DNA from 3 places in the Psychrobacillus sp. FSL K6-2836 genome. Region 3 is predicted to be linked to each of the others. Evidence: riboswitches for the same ligand, from Rfam matches in the RefSeq annotation. Region 3 holds a riboswitch; each other region holds the start of a gene.
The links. A riboswitch is a leader RNA that binds a small molecule or an ion and turns the genes downstream of it on or off. The one in region 3 is predicted to bind cyclic di-GMP.
Positions count from the first base shown of each region.

Region 1: it holds a riboswitch for cyclic di-GMP, as region 3 does, so the genes downstream of both, MKY37_RS06175 (DUF5305 family protein) here and MKY37_RS18770 (prepilin-type N-terminal cleavage/methylation domain-containing protein) in region 3, are expected to answer to the same signal.
Region 2: it holds a riboswitch for cyclic di-GMP, as region 3 does, so the genes downstream of both, MKY37_RS01985 (hypothetical protein) here and MKY37_RS18770 (prepilin-type N-terminal cleavage/methylation domain-containing protein) in region 3, are expected to answer to the same signal.

Region 1 covers NZ_JBBOOM010000001.1:1,319,235-1,324,275, reverse strand. The annotation lists cyclic di-GMP riboswitch class II at 1,189-1,272, shown strand; gene MKY37_RS06175 (DUF5305 family protein) at 1,602-1,886, shown strand; gene MKY37_RS06170 (sensor histidine kinase) at 1,927-3,531, shown strand; gene MKY37_RS06165 (response regulator transcription factor) at 3,531-4,175, shown strand; gene MKY37_RS06160 (ATP-binding protein) at 4,351-5,041, shown strand, end outside.
Region 2 covers NZ_JBBOOM010000001.1:386,341-391,381, forward strand. The annotation lists gene MKY37_RS01975 (methyl-accepting chemotaxis protein) at 1-913, opposite strand, end outside; gene MKY37_RS01980 (hypothetical protein) at 971-1,681, opposite strand; gene MKY37_RS01985 (hypothetical protein) at 1,739-2,107, opposite strand; cyclic di-GMP riboswitch class I at 2,201-2,287, opposite strand; gene MKY37_RS01990 (LTA synthase family protein) at 3,039-5,009, shown strand.
Region 3 covers NZ_JBBOOM010000001.1:3,881,084-3,886,124, forward strand. The annotation lists gene MKY37_RS18760 (type IV pilus twitching motility protein PilT) at 1-454, shown strand, start outside; gene MKY37_RS18765 (type II secretion system F family protein) at 454-1,662, shown strand; cyclic di-GMP riboswitch class II at 1,731-1,814, shown strand; gene MKY37_RS18770 (prepilin-type N-terminal cleavage/methylation domain-containing protein) at 1,839-2,360, shown strand; gene pilM (type IV pilus biogenesis protein PilM) at 2,609-3,580, shown strand; gene MKY37_RS18780 (PilN domain-containing protein) at 3,592-4,188, shown strand; gene MKY37_RS18785 (LysM peptidoglycan-binding domain-containing protein) at 4,185-5,041, shown strand, end outside.

The sequences.
Region 1 (5,041 bases), 2.6 Mb from region 3:
CATACCGCAAGTAAATCCCTATCGAGCGCAAGTAACCCAAGAAGAACCGCAAGTAAACACCGCCAAACCGCAAGTACAAGCCCATCGAGAGCAAGTATCCAACAACCGAGAGCAAGTACCGGTCTAATTGCTAATTATATCGAAATCCTTTTTCCCAGATCTTTAAAAATGGAATAAATTCCCGTTCCGCAAGTAAATCCCCCTCGAGCGCAAGTAACCCAAGTAGAACCGCAAGTAAACACCACCAAACCGCAAATACAACCACATCGAGAGCAAGTATCCAACAATCGAGAGCAAGTTACCGGTCAAATTGCTAATTATATCGAAATCCTTTTCCCTAGATCTTTAAAAATGCAATAAATTCCCGTTCCGCAAGTAAATCCCTATCGAGCGCAAGTAACCCAAGTAGAACCGCAAGTAAACACCGCCAAACCGCAAGTACCGTCCCATGGAGAGCAAGTACCGGTTAAATTGCTAATTACAAAATGTAATAAATTCTCGTTCCGCAAGTAAATCCCCCTCGAGCGCAAGTAACCCAAGTAGAACCGCAAGTAAACACCATCAAACCGCAAGTACCAACCCATGGAGAGCAAGTATCCAACAAGCGAGAGCAAGTACCGGTCAAACTGCAAATTATATCGAAATCCTTTTCCCTAGATCTTTAACAATGGAATAAATTCCCGTTCCGCAAGTAAATCCCTATGAGCGCAAGTAACCCAAGTAGAACCACAAGTAAACCCGACCAAACCGCAAGTACCGTCCCATCGAGAGCAAGTATCCAACAAGCGAGAGCAAGTACCGGTCAAATTGCTAATTACATAGAAATCCTATTCCCTAGATCTTTAAAAATGGAATAAATCCCCGTTTCGCAAGTAAATCCCCCTCGAGCGCAAGTAACCCAAGTAGAACCGCAAGTAAACACCATCAAACCCCAAGTACCGTCCCCCATGGAGAGCAAGTATCCAACAAGCGAGAGCAAGTACCGGTCAAACCGGAACTCAAATTAAATAATAATACTAAACGACAGCTTTACGATACATAGAATGGATTTTCAAACATATAATGTGAAGTGGTAAACAGGATGAGACACGACATATTGTTATTAGACAAAAATAGAACCTTCATAACCGCATGAAATGACGTATTTTTTTGATGAAACTTGGTTATAATGGCATAAGAAATAGCATATTTTAACAAGGATACTGTGAAATACTTCTTGTATTTGGGCACCTAAGAAGTATGGAGTAATTGGTGCAACCGACCTGATTAAACTTGAGCGTGAGCTCGATTTAATTGGGTCTTTATTATGAGATGGAGGTGACAGGTTGAAAAAAAGATTTATCATCAAAACGCTAGTTGCTGTGTCAGGCTCATCCTCAACTGTCCAACTAGAAAGGGATACAGCGTTAAGGCAATAACAGAAGAGAAAGATGCAGTAATCCGAATAAGTATAATGAAGAAAAAATATCATAATCACCAAAAAAACGAGAAATAATATCGTAATAGATAGAGTGGAACTATCAACAAAACGACTTCATTAGTAGAGGTACTTCCCACTACACTGCACTATAAACAATAGAGTAAAACCATTTAAATCGGAGGTGGACACTATCAATAAAAAATATGGAAAACGAATTATTACAGTGACGCAGGACATCAAAGGTGCACCGAGAGCGGTTATTAGGTTGAATTCGTTTAGATCGATTCTTCAATTGGCTGATGATAAGGAGCTTCCGATATTTTTAAACAAGAATCGTGAAGAGGGACGTCCGGTATTTTTTATAGTAGATGGCGATTGTATATATAATTATGAGACTGCGAGTAGAGAGCTAGTACGGAATACTACAATTGAACCAGCCAATAGTAGTGCATATGCGAATAGCTAATCTGGTTTATACATTTTTAAAAAAGAATCCATCGAGTAATTTGAACTTATTATTACTTTACCGCTATATTTCCCTAATATTGACTTCGTTTTTCTATTTAGTTGGACATCAGCCTTCGCTTGTTTTTAAAGCCGGTGTTGTTGCGGCATTAGGCGTAGCTGCATGGATTTTAACAGATTTACAGCGGCGATATTTGGAGCATACGAATATAGTGAAAATGATTGTTTTAATAGAGACGCTTGGTGTGACATTGCTGCTCATCCCAACTGGTGGCATTTCAAGCCCATTTATCTGGTATGCATTGAATCCCGTTCTTGTAGCTGCTATCCTTTTAACCCCTAGATTTAGTTGGATGACATTAACGTTTTATCTTGCGACTGCTACATTTATCGCTAATCGGAATGATAGCATAATCGTCGTTTTAGAAGACCAATCCTATTTTTATCTCGTTTGTATATTGATCACATTACTTGCTAGTTTATTTTCGGGACTAACGAAGGAACTACTTCAAGTAAATGGGAAACTAGCGAATACGAATGAAAAATACCAGGAGACATTAGAGCATATCATGTCCCTTTACCATATGTTAGAAAATTTTTCGTCCCATAAAAGTCCAAAAAAGCTAACAGACGCCATGACGATGACATTGATGAAATGCTTGCAAAAGCATACCGCCTTCTTTTGGATAACGGATCATGCCTTTCAAAAAAGCTATATATCAAATGAAACAACCAATAGAAATCTAGAAATGGATTTAACAAAAGATTGGGATCATCTACGAAAACAAAAGGATGCTTTTACCCATACGTACCATAACGAACAGTATTGGATGAAGGTTATTAGGACAACCAAATATATAGGAGTAATAGGTGTAAAAGTTACTTCTAATACAGAAATACAAAACACATTCTTACTCCACCGCACATTCGAATTTCTCGTGGAGCTTAGTGAAATGATGCTAGAGAGAATTCATATGGATCATATGATGGATCAGCTGACGATTAGCGAAGAGCAGAACCGAATTGCCAATGAAATGCATGATAGCGTATCACAGCGATTATTTGGAATTGTCTATTCATTGCATAGTTTACGAGTTAAGAGTCGGAATATTACAACTAACGAATTAGAGCAGGAATTTGAATTTTTGTCACAGACAGCTAATACGACGATGAAAGAGCTGCGAGCCTCTATTTATCGATTAAGTACAGTAAAAAAAGGAGAGGAACCATTTCTTGTCCTTATCGAAAATTATTTGGTGGAATACGCAAAGTTAAATGACATACGCATTGCTTACGATATTACAGGCAATGAATCATCTATTTCAGCAAATACAAAGAATGGGCTATATCGAATCATTTGTGAAGCATGTGGAAATGCGGTTCGACACGGTAGGTGTACACTTATCGAAGTAACGCTAGCTTTGGAGGAAGAGAGAACCTACCTAGTCATTAAGGATAATGGAATAGGTATTCAGACGAAGACTAGGTCTATGAAAGAACAAGGAATTGGATTATCTAATATGCAAAATATTGTACATTCCTTAGGTGGTACATTTGAAATAGGGACACCTTATAAAATGGGAACTACCATACAGATTGATATTCCACATATAAAATCACACAAAAAACAAGAGGTGTTTGGATAATGACAGTTGTTATAATTGACGATCATCCATTAATTCGGAGAGGGTTGAATTCACTATTTTCCTTAAGCGGATCTTTGAAAGTACTTGGAGAAGCTACTAATAGGAGAGAAGCTATCGAACTATTAAATGCAGTAAAACCAGATATAGCAATAGTAGATCTTCGTCTAGGAGAGGAATCAGGGATCGAACTAATAACAGAAGCAATTCGCTTAGGTATTAAGAGCAAATTTGTCATACTTACATCCTCCACCAACGAGGAAGACTTTAAAAAAGCAAAAGAAATAGGAGTTGCTGGTTATTTGCTGAAGGAAGCACTGCCAGAAGAACTCATGCATGCACTGCAAATGATTAGGAAAGGTCGTAAATACTACGATCCAACCGTTTTAGATTTAATGATGAAAGAGAAAAACCAGTTAGATGAGAGTGGTCATTTTGAACAGCTCACACCAAAGGAAAGGGAAATCCTTGTTGAGCTCGGCAAAGGACATTCCAACAAGGAAATTTCTAAAACCCTCTATATAACCGAATTCACGGTGAAAAAGCACGTCAGTCAAGTATTTGCCAAGCTAGGACTTGCAGATAGAACCCAAGCGGCTTTATACGCTAACGCAAAAGGTCTCGTCAAATACGTTATAAACTCTTAACAGAGTCATCTGGTTAGTTACAGATGGCTCTTTCTTTTTGTTTAATAACATCTAAGTAACTAAAAAATCGTTTTTACAGATCACACAGGAGCGATCTGTAAAATAGGATTGTAAATATTATTGCTTTCAGTGTACATTAAAAAGAGGATTATTTTGGTAAAGGAGGTGTTCCGCGTTGAAAAGAAAAATCTTTATACTGCTATCTATAAGTATTTTTCTCTTAACAATAGCAAGTATAGTTAAGTCATTCTATTTGCTAGATTCTAATTCTAGCCCTATGCAAAATGGGATTCTATCTTTACAAGATTGGGATGAAGAAGAAAATCCTGTGATTGAGCTTAATGGGAAGTGGGAAATTTATCCGGATGAATTAATCGTTCCAAATCCTGATTATGATGTATTTACTATGTATCATGAAATACGAGAGCAAATAACAGTACCGGGAGAGTGGGATGGTCGTTTAGAAGATGGAGGTCCACATGGAATAGGTACATATCGCCTGATTATAGATGTGCCAGAGGAAGGAACCTATGGGTTAAAAGTAAATTCTATTCGTAATTCCAGCAAAATTTATATAAATGGTAAAGCAGTAGGAGGAGCGGGAAATCCCACAGATAGTATAGAAGATTTTAAATATGATAATAGAAAATATACTGTTTATGGGGAAAGTGAAAATAGACAGCTAGAGATTGTTGTGCAAGTCGCTAATTTAACCTATTATACCGGTGGAATTGTTCATCCACTGAAGTTTGGTACAGCTGAGAATATAATGGCCAAACATGAATTGGATAGGCTTATTGAAATGATGATCATTTCTGGATATATACTGATGGGAATAATATACTTTTTCACCTTTATACAAAGGA
Region 2 (5,041 bases), 3.5 Mb from region 3:
CATTATTTTCAGTAATGATCTTTGTCGTAGTTAAAATATTTTCGAACATGGTTCCAACCTCTACAATGGTCGTGTTTGTATCTTTAAATTCTTCTGTTCCCCGTTGCATCGACTTGACAACTATTTCAGTTTCTTCTTGTATATTCTTTACAATATTTGATACTTCAGAGGAAGACTGGCGTGATTGTTCGGCCAATTTTCGAACCTCATCAGCAACAACCGCAAATCCCTTACCATGTTCCCCCGCACGGGCAGCTTCTATTGCCGCATTCAACGCCAATAAATTAATTTGTTCTGAAATCCCTGTAATCACTTTTACAATAGTGCCGATTTCATGAGATTTTTCTCCAAGTTTATTTATAGCATCAAATGTTGTATTTACCGTTTGATTAAACTGCTCCATTTTTTCTAAGGAATCCTTTAGCTTCTCGTTTCCTTCTTTCGTCAATTCTAAGGTAGTGATCGATTGTTCTGAAATTTGATTTGATCTTACTGATAGATCTTCAATAGCCTGTGCCATTTCTTCCATAGATTCGGCGCTTTCTTCTGTAGCTACTAATTGTTTCTGTAATCCTCTACCTACTTCATCAATTGCCGCTCTAACAATATCTGCTTTCTCAGAAGCATACTCACCGATTTCAGCGAGATTTTCTCCTTTTTCATGTACATTTTTTGAAAATGAAATAAACTTTTCCCTTACACGGCTGAAAAACTCAATTAGTTGATTAAAAACAGCATGATCAGAACTTCTTTCATCAACTGCGCTTGTGATATTACCTGCTGAAATTTCTTTCATTCCAATTATTATTTCTTTATTAATATGAGGGTGATGTTTTAGCGAAAAATACCGGTAAGCAAAATATACCGAGACCCCCAATAAGATAACAATTATACCTAGCATAATAGCTTCCATGATAAATAAATCCCCTAACTCCTATTTATTGTTAATTTAGACTTAATGATGAATATTTTAAAGCTCCTTTAAAAGAATATATGTTCCATCCGCTACATTTACAGGAATACCGTTCAACTTACTATTATCCTGATATTTATGAACAATATAATTTCCTTCTGAATCTTTATATTTTTTCATGTTGTGATATTTTTCCATAACACGTATCGACTTAGGGTTTGTCGCTTCACCTAGAACAGCCTTCACCCCTTGTGTCGATGCCTTTGTCATCAATCTATTTCCTAATTGCTGAATAATTTCATGACGGTCATGTTCAGCTATCACTCCTAACATGAATAGGTGTAATAACTCTCCATCTTCGATTTCTTTTCCGTTTCGCTTCTTATAATCTTCCATGAAACGTTTATCCACATCTTCCAAAACACGCAGAATTACATTCATATCATAAAAAGAACCTTCAAATATATCTTCCCCGATAATCTCTGGTGCATTTGTATCGCCAGCAAGCACACCAACAACATTATTATGAATATCCTCAGCGACTACACAATACCCCAGCTCTATTGTAGAGTCTAAATAATCCTTGGTAAATTTATAGAAATCTTCATAACCTAAATTTAATTGACCTACCATCGGTTCCTGAACCCATTTTCCTGAAATATCCACTCCAATAAATGAACGAGCTAAACACTCAGCTGCTTTCTGAATTAAAGCAGTTTGTCCCTTCGTTATAATTTCATATGTATACAATTCTTGTGTTGTTTGCACTTATTGATCTTCCCTTCAAATTATAAAATAAAAATTTCCTTTCTAATGAACCTAACATTACATAGAATGAGGTACTTTATCGATAAATGTACCTGTGAACTCAATTCTTTCAAGTGCATTCCTAATTTGCACTTGAGCAATTTTAGATGAAGGTTTTACTACAAGGATATCCTTAAAACCTAAACTAGAATAAAATTGCATCGTTTGTTCTAACTGCGGTACAACTTTTGATGGGACGGGTGTTTGGTGAGTCCCATCGATAACAAACGTATACTCTTGTCTTGATACTTTATTGATCGTATCCTGTAAATCTATCAAGTAACCATCTGCATCTTCCGCTCTCATTAATCCATGAATCTGTACCTGAACTTCCTTTGTGACCTCATTTATTGCCATTTTATATTTCCTTTTATCTACTACTATCATCTCTAATCTCCTTTTTCCTATTTTTTCGGGAGTCTAATAAATAAAAGCTACCCCAGTTAATAACGGGTAGCCAAAGAATGGTTGCTTATTACTCTTGGCAACCCGACTATCATTATCCATGAGGATTTTAGACTCGTAGCTTTGCGTCCTTATCTTTCGATAAGTTTGCCTTTTTCAATTTTAAACATTTAATAGTACTATACTCACAATCGCACATCACTATAACAGTATAAAGAACTTATCATTTTTTGTCGACACTAGTATTTTTTATTTATAAATATCACAAACATAAAACAAGTCTAACGTCCTTATGCGTTGAAAATTCCCAATATTCCGTCTGAACTATCACTTATAATTTCTTTATAAAAAATTACGCTTGCGGGAATGATAAACAGACTCTGGCATTTAGATGATTAGATAACTATCAAGAATGTATATTTCCCAAATACGAAAGAAATAAAAAAAGCTTCCCATAAGTTTGGTTAACTTATGGGAAGTCTTCCTTTGAAAGGATTTTTTGTACACCAACTACTATATAACCATATTTTTGATAGAAATTGGGGGTTTGAAAGCTAAGTGTACTTAGTAGAATGAAGTTGCATCTATTCTCTCATGCAAATTCCTCTATACTATATAAAAATTGCTTTCCGTATCCTTTGCCTCAAAGTAATTCATCAACCCATAAGAAGTCAATATGTAGGGGCACAAAAAAACGTCCCTTTAATTTTTACTGAAATATACCAATAGAACCTATTACAACAAGGATAAATATTAAACTATAGCTGTGGTATAGAGGGGTGTATGAAGATTTTCACTTGACAGATGACTTCAAAAGATGTAGTGTATATTAGCTTCATGAAATTATATTAAAATTATTTTTTCCAGAATATTCTTAAGCTTAAATAATAGATTTATATAGGAAGGTGATAAAATGCAAAGTTTAAATAATAAAAAAGCTGCTTTTTTAAGCAAGTTTTCTAGTCTATATTTATTAGCCGCTTTCATGTTATGGATTAAAACATATATCACACAAGTAACTCAATTTAACTTAGGAGTAGAAGGATTCCTTCAACAATTCCTTTTATTGTTAAATCCACTTGGCTCTGCTTTGTTATTTCTTGGAGCTCCTTTCATTTTCAAAGGACGGGGAAAATATACTTTACTTGTGGTAATCTACACTCTTATGTCCATTCTTTTATATGCAAATGTAGTTTATTATAGATTTTTTAGTGACTTTATTACATTACCAACGATTACTCAAACACAGAACTTTGGAGACTTAGGCGGTAGTGTTATTTCTTTGTTAAAACCCTACGATATTTTGTTCTTTGTTGATGTATTTTTATTAATTTACTTATGTTTATCTAAAAAAACCCAAAAAGATAATAGTAGAATTGGATACAGACAAGCAATTGTAGGAATTGTTTTTGTAATAGCAATCTCTGCTTTAAATTTAGGACTAGCTAACATTGATCGTCCGCAGTTATTAACTCGTGGTTTTGATAGAAACTATATTGTTAAATATTTAGGTATGTATAACTATACTATTTATGACGCTAAAGAAACTATTAAGGCGTCTTCCCAAAGGGTTTTAGCTGATAGCGATGATATGACAGAAGTTATTAACTATACAAAATCTAACTATGCAGAATCTAACCCAGAATATTTTGGTGCAGCAAAAGAAATGAACGTCATCTATATTCATTTGGAGTCATTTCAAAACTTTTTGATTAACTATGAATTAAACGGTGAAGAAGTAACACCATTTTTAAATTCATTAACTAAAGATCCAAACACACTATACTTTGATAACTTCTTCCATCAAACAGCTCAAGGTAAAACTTCGGATGCTGAGTTTATGCTTGAAAATTCTTTATTTGGTTTACCGCAAGGATCTGCATATATTACAAAAGGTCAGAATGCGTATCAAGCAGCTCCCGCCATCTTAAAAGAGGATGGTTATACATCAGCTGTATTCCATGGTAATAACGGAACTTTTTGGAATCGTAACGAGATCTATAAATCATTCGGCTATGACCATTTCTTTGATGCCAATTATTATGACACTACATCTGAGGAAGATATGGCTGAATATGGCTTGTTGGATAAACCGTTCTTTGAACAATCATTAGATCTTTTAAAAACTTTACCTCAACCTTTCTATTCGAAATTTATTACGGTTGGGAACCATTATCCATATAAAATGAATCAAGACTTAACAACAATTGGTAAAGCTGATACTGGTGATGCAAGTGTAGATGATTATTTCCAAACTGCTCGTTATGCAGATGAAGCAATTGAACAGTTCATTGATGAATTACAAAAGTCAGGCTTATATGATAACAGTATGCTTGTTTTTTATGGTGACCATTACGGTATTTCAGAAAATCATAATAAAGCTATGGAACAAATCATTGGAAAAGAAATTACACCTTTCGAAAGTACAAATTTACAAAGTGTACCGTTAATTATTCACGTTCCTGGAATGCAAGGTGGAGTCAATCATACTTATGGAGGGCAAATAGACCTTCTTCCAACCTTATTACATTTACTAGGAATTGATTCACAAAATTATGTTCAATTTGGTACTGACTTACTCTCAGTAGAGCATAATGATGTAGTAACCTTTAGAAATGGTGATTATGTTAGTCCTACTATCTACTCAATTAATGAGAAATTCTATGATGCAACAACTGGTTTGCCACTAGATGATGAAAATAAATTAGAAAAAGCTAAAGAGTATAAGAAAGAAGTAGATAACAAATTACAATTATCTGATAAAGTGGTAAATGGTGACCTGCTGAGATTCTATACACCGTCTGGATTTACTAAAGTTGATCCTTCTCAGTATAATTATAATAAGGATATAACAGAAAAAACTGATAACGAAAAAAATAATTAATTTGAAGAAGTGCGTTGCCAAATACACTCCAC
Region 3 (5,041 bases):
ACAAGATCCTGACGTAATACTAGTTGGTGAAATGAGAGATTTAGAAACTATTTCTACGGCAATTACTGCAGCAGAAACTGGCCATCTAGTACTTGCTACATTACATACAACGAGTGCATCCATGACGATCGATCGTATCATCGATGTATTTCCGCCGAGTCAGCAACCGCAAGTAAGAATTCAATTGGCTTCCGTGCTTCAGGCGGTGATTTCACAGCGACTTTTCCAATCCATTAGCGGGAAAGGTAGAGTAGCTGCATTTGAAATATTATTAAATGTTCCAGCAGTAAAAAACTTAATTAGAAATGAAAAAATCCATCAAATTCATTCTGTTATACAGTCAAGCAAATCAATGGGGATGCAAACAATGGAAAGTGAATTAGAACGACTAGCTAAAGGGAAGTTAGTTACTTCGGAACAGCTAGAACCTTATTTTGCGGAGAAGATGATTTAATGGCTTACTTTCAATACAGTGGTAGAGATAAAAAAGGAGAAATAGTCAGAGGTATCATGCGTGCTCCAACAGCTGATGATGCAAAATTAAAACTTCGTAAAAAAGGTATAGCCGCTCGTGAGATTATGAAGAAAACAGGTTTTTTGTATCAAGAATTAAATTTAGGTAGTGGAAAAGTTCCTTTCAAGGATTTAGTTATTTTTATACGCCAGTTTTCGACTCTCATTAAAGCGGGTATATCCATATTAGATGCGACTGCGATTTTAAAGGATCAAACTTCTCATAAAAATTTGAAGCAAGTTTTAGCAGATATTGAGGAAGATCTCAAAGAAGGTCATCCTTTTTCGGTAGCGGCAGAGCAGCATCCTAAAGTGTTCCCTGTGTTATTTACGAATATGTTGAAGGCTGGAGAGGCTGGAGGACAATTTGACGAGATTTTAGATCAGTTAGCAGTATATTATGAAAAACAAAATGAAACGAAACAAAAAGTACAGTCTGCAATGATGTATCCAGCAGTGCTTGGTATCGTTGCCATAGGTGTTGTTATTTTCATGATAGGTTTTATCGTTCCAAGATTTGCGAGCATGTTTACTTCTTTTGGAGCAGAATTGCCATTCATAACGAAATTTCTATTGGATTTAAGTGCTATTTTTCAAACTTGGTGGTGGGTAGCTCTATTATTAATAGTTGGAATAAGTATCGCAGTAAGTGTTCTAATAAAGCGTGATCCATATCGATACTTAGCTCACAGTATAATACTTAGATTACCAATTTTCGGTCCTGTTGTTCAAAAGTCAACTCTTGCTCGAATGACAAGAACTTTAAGTAGTTTATATGCCGCTAGCGTTCCGGTGACTCAATCGTTATTAGTCGTACGCAAAGTTGTGGGAAATGCGGTTATTGAAGAAATTATTGAAAACGCTAGTAAAAGTGTTCAAGAAGGTAACTCTTTAGCAACTCCTATGGTGGGACATTGGGCAATTCCTTCATTTGTATCACAAATGATTGTTCTTGGCGAAAAATCTGGGACGCTCGATTTTATGCTTGCAAAGGTAGCGGATTTTTATGAGCAAGAAGTCGATACTTCTGCTGAAAGATTGAAGTCACTTATAGAACCGGCGATGATTTTGTTTTTGGCTGTAGTAATTGGAGGAATCGTGGCAGCTATAATGATTCCTATGTTTTCAATCTTTTCAGAAGTTCAATGAAATAGGGTTAAAAGAACTATGTGAAAACACTTGATATTTTAGTAGTTTTAACCGATATTATTAATAATAGATGTATTGGAAGCGAAGAATAATTGTCGAATATTTGGGCACTTAGACGATTAGGAGCAAGTAGTGCACCCACCCATGCAAATAATTTGTAGTAAGGGGAGAAAAAAATGAAAAAATGGTTGAAAACGATTAAGAATGAAAAAGGTTTAACGCTAATTGAATTATTAGCAGTTGTAGTTATTTTAGGGATTATTGCAGCGATTGCGATTCCGTCAATCTCAGGAATTATTGAGAATTCGAAGAAAGATGCCCATGTTGCAAATGCATTATTAATAATTAACGCTGCTAAACTAGCTGAGGCTTCAAATGCTACTGTTGGAACTACTCCTGTAAAAGTTAGTGAAAGATTAAAAGGAACCACTCCTACAAATGTTACTGTTACCGAATTAGTGAATGCAGGGTTTCTAGATTCTGTTCCAAAAGATCCCCAAAGTAATGTCGCTTATGATGGTACCACATCTGTGGTGACTTATGATAGTACAGCTAAAGTATATAAAATTACATTAAAAGGCTCAGGTACTGGTGCGAAAACTTATTTTACGACAATTTCTGAAGAAACTTTAAATAATGTAGGTAGAGAAGCTGTAGGCAAAACGGGAACAGCGGGTTCAGCATCTACTATTTCATAACATTCTAACAATAAACTTTATAAATAGCCCTATGCATTCGTGCACGGGGCTATTATACTTATATTTATAGTTTTTATCCCGCATTAACGGGCAGTAATACTCCCACTTCAAGGCTTGGCCAAAGCAACAAAGCATAAGTGGGAGACAACTGCCCGTAAACGCCCAAATGGTTCAACTAACAATCAGTGGGGGATGAAGAAAACCCCCACTGATTGAAGTTTCACTTTATAAGAAAGGCAGGGACATGAATGTTTACATATTGGAAATCACAACCTGCTGTTTTTATTACGTTTACCCAAAGATACATACGTATTTTAGTTGGTGGGAGGAAGAATGAATATATTAAGTTTATACAACAAGTTATTGAAGAGGGGACTTTTCAGTCAGGTCAGATAGTACATGAAGAACGACTTATTCAGCAATTGACGTCTATTATCAAAAAGCATAAACTTCAAGGTTTACCTACTTTTTTCTCTTTTTCTCAACATGATTTGCTTTTGCGTTCCACTACAATTCCCCAATCCGTTCCTCCAAGTGAATGGAAAGGTCATTTATATTTGGAACTAGGAGAATCTTTTCATCTACCTTTTTCCGATCCTATTATAGAAATTGTAGGCGATAATCGAGCAATGGGGAAAGATGAAGTGATTGCCCTTGCTGTTCCTGAAAAAGATGTCAATATGATTGAGAGGATTTTAACAAAAGCAAAGCTAAGACCGGTTATTATTGATGTTCCTTTTTTAAGTTTATATCGTTTATTTGCAGAAATGAACAAGATAGAAGAATCCGCCCATGTTCTACTAATTCACTTAGAATTAGATGTTATGCAGTTAAGTATGTTTAATGATCATAAACCAGTTTATGTGCGAACAATGGGTATTCGACCATTTGAGTCCTTTTCAGGATACGAGACACGCACTGGATTTCAATATATTCAAGTAGATGGAAATGAAATGGTGCTAGAGGGTCATCTTGCTATCATAGAGAAAGAAGTAGCTCGACTGCAATCATTTTATTTATATAATTTACGAAATGGGAAACACGCTATTGATACGATTTGTATTACAGGCGATCATCCACTGCTCCCTAAAATTGCTTCTAATCTACAGACGAATGAACTATTAGCTGTGTATCAAATGACGGGCGACAAATGGGCGACAAAAGATGGTGTCCATATTCCTGCTTCTTTTGCAGAGCTTGTTGGACTTTCTTGGAAATAGGTGATTAGATAATGTATATAGATATTAACTTACTTCAAAAGAAAACGAGAAAAATAGAGTGGTTTGTTGTTGCAATTATACTAACTGTAGTTGTTTTGTTCGTGGTCTTTTTTCTGTATTCCTTACATAATCAAGAGAAGTCTGTCGAACAACAATTAGAATCCAATTTAGAGAATGAGTTATTGTTGCAGCAAACAGAGCAACAAAATATAGCGAGTAGTATATCTGATAAAGAGCAGTTAAAAAGTCTTGTAGAGTGGGCAGAGACTAGACCAGTTCCTACTGTATTTTTGTTAATGCATTTATCACAAAGTTTCCCGGAACGTGGTTTTATCAAATTATTTACTTATACTATTAATAATTCTTCTGTATCACTTACAGGACAGTTTGAATCTAATGCTGAAGCAGCGCATTATTTAACAACGCTGAAAGCTTCGCCCTATGTGCTGGATGCAACCATAATATCTCTAGCTACTAATACAGAGCTTGAAAATACTGCTGTTAGTGATACGCAACAGTTTCAGCTCCGAGTAGAAGCAATCTATGAAATTATAATAGACATAGAAAGTTTAAAACAAGCAGCAGATGAGGAGGTGCCTTCCTCATGATTCATTTCCAGAAGCGACATTGGTTAACGATTATGATAGGAATACTACTTATACTTATTTTTGGTGGGCTATATTATTTCACTTCATTTTCTACTATGAAAGAACATAATGTTACTTTAGAAAAGCAACTGACAAATGTAAAATCTGAACAAACGACGGAAATCGATACGGAAGAATTACAACAAGATTTAGCAGAACTTGTTGTAAAGGTTCCTGTTGAACAGTTGGTAGATTCCATCGTGCTAGATTTGGAAGGTGCAGCAGTTGGCTCGGATAGTATTATATTGAATGCAGCTTTTTCTGACTTGCAGAAAGAGAAGCAACCAGTTTCACTAGAAGAAGATACTTCACTTGCTGAGCAATTAACAGAGGAAGCACCGTCTAGTTTAGATAACATAAATGGAGAGTTAATCACTGCAGAGGAAGTAGTTATACCGCCTGAAGGATTAGAAGCAATTTCTATATCCTTAACGGTATTATCAAAAGACTTCGAGGCTTTGACAAAGTTTTTAGAAAATATACGTAAAAACCCACGCATTTATGTGGTTGAATCTTTTTCATTTCAAGGGTATGAAGAAGGGGAAGTGTTACCAGGACCTCAGGAAGATCATCTTGAATACAGTGTAGTAATGTCTACATATTACGCACCATTAATCACAGAAGTAGCCAATAAGTTTGGATTAGTTATACCACCTGTCTCTAATAAAGACAATCCAATATATGATGTTATAGAGGAACAACAAGCTCCATCAATCCAAGAAAATACATTGGTTGAGACTGAGACTGAAATTGAAGTTGAAGAATCTACTAGGGAGGATTCAGTAGCTCCAGAACCTGAAAATCCTTCCGACAA